Regions from separate parts of the Paenibacillus sepulcri genome, predicted to be linked through region 2. Evidence: riboswitches for the same ligand, from Rfam matches in the RefSeq annotation. Region 2 holds a riboswitch; the other holds the start of a gene.
The links. Region 2 has a riboswitch for cyclic di-AMP ahead of ACFOLF_RS17775 (3D domain-containing protein). Riboswitches for the same ligand answer to the same signal wherever they lie in the genome.

Region 1 (7,668 bases), 1.8 Mb from region 2:
ATAATATAGAACAAAGATCGTGGAAAGCACCTGGCCAATAAGTTAAATAAAAACAAAAGGAGAAGGGCAGCTTCAGCGCCCTCTCCTTATTATTTGCCAATTTCCGCTTCCGAATCCATTCCGAGCTTTCGGGCCACCCAGGCTGTGGTGCTGGCCTGTACCAGAATCGTCAGCATAATGGCCATAAAGGTTACCGATGCAATAATATCGGCGTGCTTGACCCCCATTCCCGCCAGCATGCCGGATAAAGCGGCCGGTATGACGCCAGTCTCCCGCACCCACATCATGAAGGTCATTTCCTTCAGGCTCCACCGTGACTTGCGGTCCGGCAGCGCGGAAGCAAGCACGGTCGCAGGACGGGCAATGACCATCAGCACAAGCACCGCAAGCAGGCTCTGCCACCAATAATCGGCCAGCAGCCTGAAATCCACCTGGCTGCCGAGCAGGATAAAGATCAGCATCCGCATAATAACGGTTATATTATCGGAAAAATGATTGATCTCTTCCTTTTTGTCCGCCATATCCATTCCGAAGGATTTCGAATTCCCCCAGATCAGTCCCGCTACAAAGGTAGCCATAAATCCGCTCACATGCAGCATGTCGCCAATCAGATACGCGCCAAGCGCAGTAGCGATCATGGCGATGGTTGTGTAATCGCGCAGCACACCAATGCGGATGTGGGCAACCAGACCGACTATAATAATCCCCAAAGCCAATCCAACGGCAATGCCGCCGAATGCCGTCCGGATAAAATCCCAGGTAATGACGCCGGCAGAAAGCGCCGAATCTCCTACAGCCGCACTCAGGAGAGCGAACGTAATAATCGATCCTGTCGCATCATTAAAGGCTGATTCACTCTCAACCGTTTCGCGTACCCGATTACGAATTGTCACTTGCCGGAACACAGGTATGATAGAAGCAGGGTCTGTGGAAGCGATGACCGATGCGGCAAGCAGCGCATACAGCCAATCAATGCCAAACAGCAAATGTACCGCCGCCCCGACAATGCCAACCGTTATCAGCACGCCGGGTACGCTGAGCAGACCAACCGTCCAGCCCACCTGCTTCAGACCCTTCAAACCGATATTTCTCCCGCCGTCGAACAAAATGATGGAAGAACCGGCTACAAGGATCAATTGATTAATCAGCGAGCTGCTTGACTCATTAATCCAGTGGAAACCCTGCCCGATTGCCATTCCCACGATTATATACATGGCAACATCCGGCAGCCGCAGTCTGGATGCCAGCGTCCCTGCGATCATGCCAGCCGTCACAATCGTGAGCAGCAGTAAAAACAAGTGATGAATTGTTTCTGTAGTTGATGTCTCCATTTGCCGCTTTCACGCCCGTTTCATAATGAAGCAGTCGCTGATTTCCCCCTAACGGGTAACGGACTCCTCGAATTGTTCAATCTGTTGATTGGTCCCGATGACAACCATGACATCCTTCTCAGCGAGCACATCGGTTGCAGTAGGAGCAATAATGATTCCCCTGGGTTTATTGATTGCAACAATGCTGCAGCCGAATTTGGCTCTGGGATTAAGATCCTGCAGGGATACGCCGTTAAGACATTTTGGCACCGCCAGCTCGGCAATTGTATAATCCTTTGATAATTCAATATAATCAAGCAGATTAGGCGACACCAGCTGATGCGCGACACGAATGCCCATATCCCGCTCCGGATAGACTACGCGGTCCACCCCGATTTTCTCCAATACCCGACCATGCAGCTCGCTCATCGCCTTGGCCACGACCTTCTTCACGCCCAGGTCCTTAAGCAAAATAGTCGTCAGAATGCTCGCTTGAATATCATCGCCGATAGCGACAACACCACAGTCAAAATTGCGTACGCCAAGCGACCGCAGCACTTCCTCGTCCGTTGATTCCGCCACGACGGTATGCGTCAGATGCTGACTCATATCCTGAACGGCTTCCTCGTCCTTATCAATGCCGAGCACTTCATATCCAAGCTCCACTAATTCCCTGGCCAAACTTGAACCGAAGCGGCCAAGTCCGATAATGACGAACTGATGATTCTTCATCGTGTAATAATTTCCCCTATCCAATAATAATTTTGCCTTCCGGATGACGATATAATTCTTTCTCCGCACGCGGCCCAAGCGCATAGGCGAGTGTCAGAGGACCCAGCCTGCCGGCAAACATGGTCAAGCAGATAATAATCTTGCCGACCGTTGAGAGCTCCGGTGTAATGCCCAGCGTCAAGCCTACTGTCCCGAAGGCTGAGGTAGTCTCGAACAGGATTTTCAAGAAGGCCTGATCCTCAGTCGTGGAGAGCACCATGGTGACGACAATGACAAGGGAAAGCGATAACAAGGTAATGGTCAATGCTTTGAAAATGCGCTCACGGGCAAGACGGTAGCGAAACAGCACAATATCTTCCCTGCCCCGGATCATGGCAATAACCGCACCGATTAGAGTCGTGAAGGTTGTGGTCTTGATTCCGCCCCCGGTAGAACCCGGCGAAGCGCCGATGAACATCAGGATAATGGTCAGGAACTGCGTGGCCTGCCTGAGCGAGGCAAGGTCAAGCGTATTGGCGCCTGCTGTACGCGGAGTAACCGACTGGAAGAAGGAGGCCAATATTTTGCCGCCCCAATGAAGGGAACCGAGTGTCCTGGCATTGGTGAACTCGAATATAAAAACAACAACCGTTCCGAATACAATCAGAAAGCCGGTCATAGACAGTACTACTTTGGAATGAAGCGAAAGTTTCTTATTATTGCGATATTCAACGAGATCCGAGATAACAATAAAACCGATCCCGCCTGTTATGATCAGCAGCATCGTCACGATATTGACCAAAGGATCATCAACATACTCCGTAAGGCTTACATACGGAACCCCGAACTGGCCGAATAAATCGATGCCCGCATTATTAAAGAATGAAATCGCGTGAAAAATGCCAAAATAAACTGCCTTGCCAAGCGGCATGTCAAACGACCAGCGGATGGCAAAAAGGACAGCGCCAACGAGTTCAATGGTCAATGAGTACAAAATCACTTTGCGTATGAGACGCACAATGCCTTCCATGCTGGTCTGGTTCATCGCCTCCTGCAGAATGAGCCGTTCCTTCAGGGATATTCGCTTGCGCAGAACAAGAGCAAACAAAGTGGCCATGGTCATAAAGCCGAGACCGCCAAGCTGAATCAGCATCATAATAATGATTTGGCCGGGAACCGAATAGTGGCTGCCAGTATCCACAGTCACGAGGCCCGTCACGCACGTTGCCGTTGTTGCTGTAAATACCGCGTCGATAAATGGCGTCGGCAAGCCCTCCCGCGAGGCGAAGGGCATGGAGAGCAGCAAGCCTCCAAGCAAAATAATGAACGCAAAGCCCGTTACTAATATACGGGGCGGCGACCATTTGGAAATATTGAAAAAAGATAGCATCGTAGGATTTGTCCCACCCCTCCTGGCTGATTTGCGCGCACAAAAAAAGCACTGGAAGCCCAAGTGCCAATGCGTTTGAGTCCTGTTCCACGAAGCCTGCGAGGTTAGCTGACGGATTCGGGCTTGAACAGCTGCCCTATTCACAAGCAGTTCAAAATTACGCTGCTTGTTGAAATTCACCCCGTGCTGTCCTTTAATGAAATCGCATAAGCTTAAGCGACCCGTTCAAGACAGCTGTATGGTTCCCCCGTTTTCATTTCGAAATTCGGCTTATCATATGCAATTGATACACATTATAATTGCATTGTTCTGGAAAAAACAAACGACAATTAAGGAGGAAAGGAACCGTTTTCAGGCAAAAAAGACGACCCTCGGGCCCAAATCGGCACATCCTGTTCATTATTGTCCATTTAACTCGACCACAAAACGTATTTGCGAGTATTCGCATGGATATTATCGAGACAACTATGATAAGGTAGATGTATGCGGTTTACTGCTTGTATATTGAGATTAGAGGTGCAAACATGAATGATTATCAGCTGCGGCCCAACTGGAAATTCTATGCATGGTTAGGTGTTATTGGCATTATTATTTATTTGCTCGTACAAGTTGTACCGCAAACCTCGGAGTCTTTTTTTGACTCGGGCAGCAAGAAGGTAATCGCCAAAAGCAAAGCCGAGCAGATTTCTGAGGATTTTGCCCTGCAGCAATTCAAGCAGCTGCCGGAGAGCATTCATGCGGTTCACCAATCCGATTCGATGCTTTACGGTTATCTGTCCAAGGAGAAGCAGACCGACACCTATGACAAAAAGTATGACAGCCGCTTCCCCACCGACACTTTCCAGGTCACGGCGGCGATGCCTGACGGCAGCCAGATTTTTATTTATGTGCATATGCAGGATGCCAAGGTCGTCGGCTGGAACCAATACAAGGAGATCCATACCACTATACCGCAAGCAACCCAGATTAGCGACGCTGCTATGAAATATGCCGTCTCCCAAGGATTTAAAGCGAATGAACTAAGCATGACCAAGGCAGACCCGGAAACAGGCAGGATCTCGTACAAGGTTAACGGCTATACGATCGGAGAATCGCAGCTGATGCTTGCGATGAGAACAGAGAAAACAAGCGATGGAGCGCTCATCATTGCCGAATACAAGCCCGGCTTCACGGTTCCGGCCAGTTATTCGAGCTATGTCCAGGTTCAGCAGAAGCTTGCTTCTTTCCTGTCCCTGCTCGGCAGCATTCTGCTTTCCTTTGTCCTGTTCGTCATTGCAATCGTCTATGCCGCGCTTTACCGCAAGCATTCCTCGTTTACACGCGGTATTGTACTGACTCTGCTGTTCCTCGTCATGTATTTGGCGAATGACTTCAATCTCATGGACGGTCTGCTGGCGAGCGCCGGCGAGGACCCTAATGCGATGGCCTACGCGGCCATTAATGTCGGCATTACCTGTGTCGTCACGATTGTGATGGGCATTGCCGTTTATTTCTCCCTTGTCGGCGGCGACGCCCTGTGGAACTCAATGGGCAAACGTATGTGGCCGCGAATGGGCGAAGAGGGTTATGGCGATCATGTATGGCGCAGCATGTGGCTCGGATATCTGATTGCTTTCCTGCTGCTGGGACTGCAGACCGTCATCTTCATCGTGCTGGTGAATGTTACCGGCGCATGGTCAACCTCGGATGTCACGCAGTCTCCATACAACCTGGGCATTTTGTGGATCTTCCCCATGCTGGCCTGGTGCGCCGCCATTTCGGAGGAGGCTTTGTACCGTTTTTTCGGAATCGGCCTTTTCAAAAAATGGTTCAACAATACATTCGTCGCTTCGCTTATTCCCACTATCATATGGGCGCTTGGCCATGTTACATATCCGATTTTTCCTTCCACCACACGGCTGCTTGAATTGACCGTTATCGGGCTCATCTTCAGCTTCATGTTTTTGCGGTACGGTTTTCTCACGGTCGTATTCGCCCATGCCGTATTCGACAGCATCATGATGGCCATTTCCCTGATCTTCACGGGAACGCCGGGCAATATCATCATGGGCATCGTCTACATCCTGCTGCCTATTCCCATCGCATGGGGACTGCGTTACCTGCATGACAAGAAAAAAAGGACGAGACCGCTTATTGCGGCTCCTCCCTCAACGCTTCAATGATTTGTGCTGCGAGCTTCTCGCCGATGGACAGAGGCCGGAAATCTTCAATTCCGGCTTCTTTTATTTTTTTGATCGAGCCAAAATGCTTGAGCAGCAGCTTGCGCCGTTTCTCCCCGATCCCGGGGATGGAGTCCAGCTTGGACGCGATCATGGACTTGCCGCGCTGCTCCCTGTGGAAGGATATGGCAAAGCGGTGAACTTCGTCCTGAATGCGCTGCAGCAGATAAAACTCCTGGCTGTCGCGCGCAAGCGGCACGATCTCCGCAGGGTCCCCCATCATCAGCTGAGCCGTCTTATGCTTGACATCCTTCACTAGGCCGCAGACCGGCACATACAGGCCAAGCTCGTTCTCCAGCACATCAAGCGCCGCCGATATCTGGCCTTTGCCGCCATCTATAACGATCAGATCGGGAAGCTGCAGCCCTTCCTTGAGCACCCGCTCATAACGCCGCCTGACCACCTCGCGCATCGTTTCGTAATCATCGGGCCCGTGGACCGTTTTCACCTTGTATTTGCGGTATTCCTTCTTATCCGGTTTCCCGTCCGTGAATACGATCATTGCAGAAACCGGATTCGTGCCCTGGATGTTGGAATTGTCGAACGCCTCAATGCGGCGTATCTCAGAAAGTCCAAGCGCGGCGGCCAGACTCTCGGAAGCCTTCAGGGTGCGCTCCTCATCCCGCTCAATCAGCCTGAATTTCTCATCCAGTGTGACTTTGGCATTGTTGACAGCCATCGCGACAACATCGCGCTTGCGCCCGCGCCGGGGAACGAATACTTTGACCTTGAGCCATTTCTGCAGAGAAGAGCCGACCTCATCGGCCACGGTTGCCGGCAGCGCTTCGTTTTCCTCATCCTCTCCCGACGTCTGCAATGAGGTGCCCGTCACATCGCTTACGGATGCCGGCAAAGTCTCATCATTATCATTATCGGCTTTGCCGGTCTGCTCCGGAGCTGTATCAGGCATCTCTCCATCCCCGTTCAGAGTGTCCTGCTCCTGTGCGGCGTCAATCTTGTCAGGTTGCGGCTGTTCCTGCATTAGAGCCGCCACTTCAGGAGCGGGCAGCAGGATTTCCTTCGGCAGCGCCGGATTATCGCTGTAATATTGAGTCACGAATGTCATAAAGTCATCATAAGCCTCGCCATAATAAGGAAACGAGGTCGCTCTGCGCTCAATCAGCTTGCCCTGGCGCATATACATGATCTGCACACACATCCAGCCCTTGTCGGTGAAATAACCGAACACATCACGGTCCATTGCGTCTGCTAATGTGATTTTCTGTTTCTCCATGACCGCATCGATTGCCACCAGCTGATCGCGGAATTCCTTGGCCCGTTCAAATTCCAGCTCCTCGGCGGCTGCGGCCATTTTTGCCTGGAGCGTCTTCTTCACCTCATCATGGCCGCCGTTCAAAAAGCGCGTAATTTCCTGGGTCATCGCCTCATAGGTTCCCGGAGCGATATCGTACTCGCATGGCGCTATGCATTGGCCCAAATGATAATATAAACATACCTTATCAGGCAGCGTATTGCACTTGCGCAGCGGATACAGCCGGTCAAGCAGCTTCTTCGTTTCCTGCGCGGCATAAGCGTTGGGATATGGCCCGAAATATTTCCCCTTATCCTTCACAACGCGGCGCGTGACTTCAAGCTTGGGATGCTTTTCATTGGTTATTTTAATATAAGGAAAGGTCTTATCATCCTTAAGCAGAACATTATAACGGGGATGATATTGTTTGATTAAATTGCATTCAAGGATAAGAGCTTCCATATTGCTGGAAGTCACAATATATTCAAAATCGCGGATTTCCGATACAAGCTTCTGCGTCTTCCCGTCATGGCTGCCGTTAAAATACGAGCGGACGCGGTTTTTGATCACCTTCGCTTTACCTACATAAATTATGATGCCGTCGGCATTCTTCATCAAATAGCAGCCGGACTGATCCGGCAGCAGCGCAAGCTTGCTGCGGATTCGTTCATCCGCCAGCCGCCGCTCCACGGCAGATTCGGCTTTCAATTGTTCTTCCATCCCGTACTCCTCCTGGCCATTTCTTCACCTCTCTATTGTAGCACATCTGTTCCCACGATGCGGCTA
Region 2 (7,668 bases):
TATGGGGCCGGGTAAGAAGGTACTGCGTCATTTCAACTAACCTAGCACTTCGTTTTAATTTCTTCACAGCATCGTCCCCCTCGCTAAATCCGAATATTATAATGATAATATATCATTTTTATACGGATTTAATCAAGAAAAACGTCTTTATCATGTCAGCATTCTTACCACGTAAACTTCTTTGCAGAAACCACGCAGACCATTATATATCCGTGATACTTTGGCTTCTTTGCTGACCAGGCCAAAAACTGTCGGACCGCTGCCCGACATCAAGACCCCGTCGGCACCCAACCGGTACATGATTTCCTTGAGCTGGAGCACCTCCGGATAGGCATGAAGCGTAACCGACTCCAGTACATTGCCGAGATTTGCGCATATATCGGAAAAGGAACCCCGCTCAATAGCCGATAACATCGCCGAGGTTGAAGGATGCTGCTTGAGCTCCGACGCCCGCAGCTTTCCGTATACGTCAGCCGTAGACACGTTGATCGGCGGCTTGGCAAGCACGACCCAGCATTGCGGCGGATTGCCGATCGGCTCCAGCTTCTCGCCACGGCCGCGCGCAACTGCCGTTCCTCCCGTCACACAGAACGGTACGTCCGAGCCCAGCTCCGCGCCAAGCGTGCATAGCTCGTCCTCAGAGATTCCGAGCTCCCAGAGCCTGTTCAAGCCCCTGAGCGCAGCCGCAGCGTCACTGCTGCCCCCTGCAAGCCCCGCAGCAACAGGGATCTTCTTGTCCAAATGGATATAAACCCCTCTTGAGACGTCATACCGGTCCTTGATCAATTTAGCCGCCTGGAAGGCAAGGTTCTTCTCGTCCAGCGGTATGTAGCCAGCCTGGCTCGAAATAATAATCGTATCCCTGGGAAGTTCTTCCATCTCCAGACGATCTGCCAGATCCACCATCGTCATAATCATTTCCACTTCATGGAAGCCATCGTCCCGTTTACGCAATACATCGAGCATCAGATTGATTTTAGCCGGCGCTTTTTCATAAATCTTCATTTGTGTCACCCGTTCGTTATATATAGAAAAATAGAATCTTTTTTTATATTCTAACAAAAGGCCATAAGAAAAGCTAAGATGTCCTTTGCGCGGCGTTTATGTCCGCTCAGGCATCTTAGCTTCTGGATAAAATATATCCGGTCATCCAAGGAGTTCATCTCCCGAAATCCAATCGGCTAATGGCGTGGTTGATATGGCTGACGCGACTGCATGGTCTGCACAAAAGCCGGCGAGAAAGAACTGCCTGCGCTTCTTTCCGGTTGTCCCTGCGGCACATAAACGGCGACTGGCGGCGTGGATGCTGTGAAGCGCTGCTGCACGTTTGGCGCGGCTTGAGGAGCGGTGAATTGTTTGGCGGCAGCCTCCTCAGCCAATTGAATTGCCCGTTTCACCATATTCCCGGCATCCTTGGCTTTAATGCCGCCCCAGCCTTCGCGCTGCACCGTATCGTAAAATCCAAGGTCCTTCGCCAGTTCATTCTTCAACTGCTCGCTCATAAAGCTTCGGCGTTTGCGGCTCATCCCAATAGAATCCTCCTTCGACCTGTAAGTTACCGTTAGTATGCTTGAATTTAAATTCTTCATGCACGCGGGCAAACAGGCTGTTTTTGGAGATTCGCTTGGGGTATGACGCTTAATGGACAGAAAAAAGAGTACGGACTTTTGAAGGGTCTCCGTACTCGATCAGGCTTGTTATTCTTTTATTGCATATACGTAATGCGAACTTGGCCATCATCGCTATCTACAGTCACTTCAACCGATTCAGTCAAAATATCTGCGTAGCTGTAGGAGACCCGCTTGAACGCATGCTGCTCCTCGTCAAGTTTGACAATGAATACAGAAGGGTAGATTTCTTCCAACACTCCGGTTCGTTCAATGGTCTTTCGTCGACCACCGTTTGCGCGAAGACGTATTTTGGAGCCGACATGGATTTCCAAACTGCGTTTGATCTCCATCAGTGCATTTTTAGCCATTGTCCACTACCACCTCTTTCCTTGTCCATTATAACTAAAAAGAGGTGGTTTGTCAAAAAATTATAATTATAACAGTGCGGCAAACAAATTGTCAATAATGAAAAGTCTAATTTTGGGCCGGATGCATAATATATTTTGCGAAGTGGAATATTATACGGTTGGCTTGATACCCGTCAATGTTTTGGGCTTGGGAAGTCCGACGCGGTATTTTCCTAACGTTTCAATCCCCCCCACGCCATCGATCCCGCTGATCGTGCCATGAATCACATCGGCAAGATTGACCGTCTCCCTGATGGACGTATAGCTCGCTTTGATGGCAACATAAACAGGATCCAGGGCATGAATAAGGATCCGGCCTGGTGAGCTTGCAAAATTGGCACCGGACTGCAGCAGAGCCTCATAATGGGACTGGCAGGCGCCGGCAACGATAATCAAGCCGTCACGGCTTTTCTCATACTCCCGCGCAATGCGCACTGCATTGCAGAAGTTCTGGGAGTTTTTGTAGCTGTTGATGCTCATCAACTCATGCTGCGGCGTATTTTTAAAAACCCCGTCATGGCCGGTAATTACAATAACATCCGGATTAAGCTGCGGCAGCAGACGCTGTACCAGCTCAGGCATCTGCGACTCATGCACATGCAGGCCATGTGCAGGAACCTTCATCTGCGTATATAGCTGCATGCTTTTCTTCATGTAATTGCCGTCTCCATCAAGATGGAGCACCTTGCCGGGCACTTCAAAGTAGGGCTGGCTTTCGTTTGTCGCCCTCCTCAACTCGCTTGCATTATGAATGACCAGCTTCTCCCGCTGCTCCTTCATGCGCCGCATCGATTCATTTACCTTAACGCGAACCTCTTTGGCCGCACCGGTGGATTCCGGATGGGAAACAACCGTCAAGTCGCGAATCGGAGCGTCTGCAAGCAGCCGGTAGTCCGTACCCTTCAGTATTGCTATTTCTGAGTCTAGAATGGCAACGCGAAAAAGGACGTCCCCGCCATACGATTTGCGGACGACCAGGTCCCCTTGCTTCATGGGCAAATCACCTCTTCGTCTATCCTATGGGCCAGCAACGTCAATGGTGCGTTTTTAAGCCGTCCGAAGATCTCTAGCTTGGCAGTCCGGCTTCCAGCAAAGCGTGGCTAAGGCGGGCAAACTCATCCAGCGACAGCGTCTCGCCGCGGCGTGCAGGAGCAATGCCGCAGCTCTCCAGAAGAGGTCCCAGAAGCTCCCTGTTCTCTTTGCCCACCAAAGCTGTCAGGTTATTATAGATTGTCTTGCGCCGCTGTGCGAAACTGCCCTGGACAGTACGGAAGAAATGGGCTTCATCCCTCACATCAACAGGAGGCTGCTTGCGCACCGTCAGCTTGATAACAGCGGAATCCACATTGGGCTGCGGGATGAATACCGTATGCGGCACGATGCAGACAAGCTCCGGCTCGCAATAATACTGAACCGCCACACTGAGACTGCCGTACTCTTTGCCGCCAGGCTTTGCAGCCATCCGCTCCGCCACTTCCTTCTGAATCATAACCACTATACGCTCAAGCGGCAGCTTTTCCTCAAGCAGCTTCATAAGAATCGGCGTTGTCACATAATAGGGCAGATTTGCCACTACACTGACTCCGCTTAACCCCGCAAAATGCTTCTCAATCAGCTCGCCCAGATTCAGCTTCAGCACATCTCCATGCACAACATGAACATTAGAGCGATCAGCGAGCACATCCCTTAGAATCGGAATAAGCCTGTTGTCGATTTCCACTGCGGCAACGCGCCCGGCCTGCTCGGCAAGCTGCTGGGTCAAGGCTCCGATGCCCGGCCCGATCTCCAGAGCTCCTTTTGTTTCGTCCAGCCCTGCTGCCGATACGATTTTTTCCAATATATTTTGATCAATCAGAAAATTTTGTCCCAGACTTTTTTTGAAGGAAAATCCGTATTTGGCAATGATGTCGCGTGTGCGTCTTGGCGAAGCTACATCCTCATGCACGTTTGGACCACTCATTCAAGACTTGCCCCTTTCGCTGCTCTCTTGCTCCATCGCTGTCAATGCCAGCTCAAATTCCTCGCGCGTAATTCGGAACATGGAGCAACGCTTAAAAAACTGCTTGCCGTTCGCATAGCCGATGCCGAGCAAATTGCCCATCTTTAGACGCCTCTCTGAAGCGTTCGCGTGCACAAGAAGACCTGCCCGCATAAGATCGTCCCAGGTGATCTCGGGCTGGCTTGTCCCTTCGCCGTTGCCCGCTTCCGTACGCACATTGGCGAGCGCTCTTCGAATCGCTTCGGGCGAGGCGTTCTCGACGCCGATATCCCCCTTGTAGCTTGCATCCTCCTGGGGGAGAAAAGCATGCTTGCAGCCGGGCACACGCTGCGCAACAATTTTACGGATGCGCTCCCCTGCATGATCCGGATCTGTAAATAAAATAACTCCGCGGCGCTGCTGTGCGAGCTCCACCCTGCGCAAAACATCCGCTCCGATAGCCGAACCGCCGGTTTCGATCGTTTCCGCTTCAACTGCCCGCTTGATGGCCACGGTATCGTCCTTGCCCTCAACTACGATTATTTCCTTAATCATGCCGTCCATCCATTCCCTTCAGACAAACATACAAAAGAAGAGGCAATCGCCCCTCCTTATAATGGCATATTTATGTTTAAAATACGATATGAATGAGGTAAACCCTTATTAAGGGAGTTAGGTCCCAAGGTTAAATTGCCTCCGGCTTATTCGGCCCGAGCACATAAACCGTGTATCCTCGTTTGAGACCAAACTTCTCAGCATAAGACTCACTTTCAAAATAAACATCGATTTTTTTGCCTTTGACGGCACTGCCCGTATCTTCCGCTCTGCGGAAACCGATACCCTCAATGTAGACCCACCAGCCGATAGGAATAACCTTCGGGTCAACCGCGATAGTTCTGCCCTCTTGAACCGTCGCACCTGATGCCGTTATCCCATATTGCGGATGACTCTTTGACTTGCCCGTTGATGAAACGCCCGCAGCATATGCAGTCAGCGTTACATTCTTCAATATCTGTTTAGGCTTCAGCTTGTCGCCCCGCTTGGTCGTTACTGTAGAAGAGCCCGCCTTCGCTGAGAGCGTAACTACATTCGTTTCCGGCTTCTTGGTACCCACCGCCACCACTTTATCGACCGACTCCGCTTTCGTCAGCTTGGTAACCATAGTCTGGGACACAAGCACCCCGTCCGCATATACGTTCTCAAACTGTTTGACTACTTTGCCTTCATTGCCGTTTTGAATAAGCTTCTGTTTGCCCTGCTCAAGCTTGGGGTCTTCCTTCTTCACGACCGAAAAGGGAACGGTATAAGCCTTCTCCGAAATTTTCTTCTCGATCCGTGTGACCGTGACACTCATGTTGGACTTTACTCTGTCCTCCAGGGCAGGCCAAACTTTATCTTGACTGCGTATCAGTATGTCCGATTGATCGATCACTGCCTTAACCGTTCTTTCTGTCGTGTACAACGTTCTTACCTTGCCGTCTGCCTTCACATGGACCGGTACCGCTTGGTCAATGACGATGCGGTCGCCGTCCTTTATTCCCCCGTTAAGAGGTAAGGACACCTTGTCATACTGCCCTATCGTGATGGCTTGTTCATCCAGTAGGCGTTGAAGGACCCATTGTTTTGTCGAAACAATGGTTTCTTGTCCGTTCACTACTACGGAGACGTGCTTGTCAGCCGTTCCGTACAACAACACCAGAAACATGAAAGTCATAGCGATTGAGATCAGAGCGCTCAGTAATATTAAACGCACGTTCTCATGCTTCCATCGCAATGCGAAAGACATGCTGGATGATCGTTTACCATGGGTATCCTTAAGCTGGAGTGCGCCCACTTCTTCGGTCCTCCTTCATAGCCCCGCCGCCTAGTTACATGATTGCCTTTGACGGTTCTATTGTTTTTGTTGGCGTGATTGCACGCCACTCCTCGTTCCAACCTCGACCTCCATGGTAAACCCTATGTCGTCTTTTTACGCAATATTCAAAATAAAAGAAGCCGACGACGACAGAGGATCTGTTTCGTGGCTTCCCAGATGACGACGGGACATGGATTAAATGCACGAGGTTGATCTCTCTTATAACACTATTACGCTGGCGAGGTTAGCTGTCGGATTCGGGCGAGAGAGTCGCCCTATTCATGGCTGGCATGTCTACCACATGCTTCCATAAAATTCACCCCAAGAAGAATTCAACATTTACTGCCCTTCGTCCGATACGAAGTGTATCAATGTTTGGTTCCCCCGCTCTCCGACTTCGGAGATTAAGCGATATTTTGGAAAAGGAATGCAAGTTTTGAAGCTCTGAGATGAATGATACCGCCTTTTGCTGCTCATTGTAAAGAAGAGATTAATCGCGATTTTAACGAATTTTAAGGAAAATCACGTGAAAAACTGCCAATTTACTGACTCAAAATTAGTTTTTTCACTCGAAATGTCTTGATTGCTGCCTCTTATAGCCCTTTTTCTTTAAAAGCAAAACAATTCTGAGCATTCTCTGTCGTAATTTTCGAGATTTCTTCTACAGATTTCCCTCTAATTTCGGCAACCGTTTCTGCTACAAGACGGACAAAAGCGGACTCGTTTCGTTTCCCCCTATAGGGGTGGGGAGCTAAATAAGGAGCATCGGTCTCGATCAAAATACGGTCAAGCGGCACCTGTGCAAGCACCTCTTTGGGAACACGCGCGTTCTTGAATGTGAGCGGTCCACCGAACGAAATATAGAAATTCATGTCAAGGCATTGTTTCGCCGTCTCCCAGCTGCCTGAGAAGCAGTGCATGACCCCGCCCACATCTTTGGCATTCTCCTCTTTCAGTATATGAAGCACGTCCTCATGCGCCTCCCGGTTATGAATCGAAATGGGCATCTTCTTCTGCCGCGCAAGTTGGATCTGCTCCCGGAAAACACGCTGCTGAACGTCCTTCGGAGACGTATCCCAGTGATAATCCAAGCCTATTTCGCCGATTCCGACAACCTTGGGATGATCGCAAAGCGATGCAATCCAGTCCAGGTCCCCGGGCAGCATATGAATGCTTTCAACAGGGTGCCAGCCTACAATCGCATAGATAAAATCATATTGCTCCGCCAGAGCCATTGTCGTGGGAATGGTCTCCCGGTCGAAGCCGATATTTATAATTCTCGAGATCCCGGCAGCACGGGCCCGTTCGATCACTTCCGCGCGGTCTTCGTCGAATTGTTTCGAATCCAGATGGGTATGCGTGTCGATTAACATAAGCAAGTTGATCTCCCTTCTATAATAAGAGCCCGAATCGTTCGCGGATATGCGGCGACAACAGATGGGCCGATTCAAGTAAAGGCTCTTCGGGGTAATACAGATGATATTTGCCCTGATGAATTCCGGTAATCGAGCGGATGATATCCGACTTTCTGGAGATTTCAGACAAGCGGTCATCCTGCCCCAGAAGCAGAATCGGCGGACGTTCATCCTTGTCCATGAAATCATGCCCCAGACGGTATACATCATACGGCATATCGTAGGGAAAGTCGATTTCCAGATGATAGTCCGGATTCAGACCGATCGATTGGAATTGTTCACGAATTTCCTGCCAAAGCTTTTCATCGGCATTGTCCATGGTTATGTATTTATATAGTTTTCGGTTTAGGAATCGGGTGCATAATTCTGCCAGCAGAGAATCCTCCTCCTTCAACCACTGCGT

Region 1: another riboswitch for cyclic di-AMP. It lies ahead of ACFOLF_RS09680 (TrkH family potassium uptake protein); the one in region 2 lies ahead of ACFOLF_RS17775 (3D domain-containing protein).

Annotation. Positions count from the first base shown of each region.
Region 1 covers NZ_JBHRUP010000001.1:2,198,333-2,206,000, forward strand. Annotated here, with positions in the region: gene ACFOLF_RS09670 (cation:proton antiporter) at 90-1,331, opposite strand; gene ACFOLF_RS09675 (potassium channel family protein) at 1,380-2,042, opposite strand; gene ACFOLF_RS09680 (TrkH family potassium uptake protein) at 2,059-3,411, opposite strand; cyclic di-AMP (ydaO/yuaA leader) riboswitch at 3,490-3,692, opposite strand; gene ACFOLF_RS09685 (CPBP family intramembrane glutamic endopeptidase) at 3,936-5,573, shown strand; gene uvrC (excinuclease ABC subunit UvrC) at 5,542-7,602, opposite strand.
Region 2 covers NZ_JBHRUP010000001.1:4,009,103-4,016,770, forward strand. Annotated here, with positions in the region: gene purR (pur operon repressor) at 1-67, opposite strand, end outside; gene ispE (4-(cytidine 5'-diphospho)-2-C-methyl-D-erythritol kinase) at 151-1,005, opposite strand; partial or broken gene ACFOLF_RS17750 (small, acid-soluble spore protein, alpha/beta type) at 1,353-1,526, opposite strand; gene veg (biofilm formation stimulator Veg) at 1,706-1,978, opposite strand; gene yabG (sporulation peptidase YabG) at 2,129-3,010, opposite strand; gene rsmA (16S rRNA (adenine(1518)-N(6)/adenine(1519)-N(6))-dimethyltransferase RsmA) at 3,084-3,977, opposite strand; gene rnmV (ribonuclease M5) at 3,978-4,550, opposite strand; gene ACFOLF_RS17775 (3D domain-containing protein) at 4,681-5,829, opposite strand; cyclic di-AMP (ydaO/yuaA leader) riboswitch at 6,069-6,271, opposite strand; gene ACFOLF_RS17780 (TatD family hydrolase) at 6,444-7,223, opposite strand; gene ACFOLF_RS17785 (HD domain-containing protein) at 7,243-7,668, opposite strand, start outside.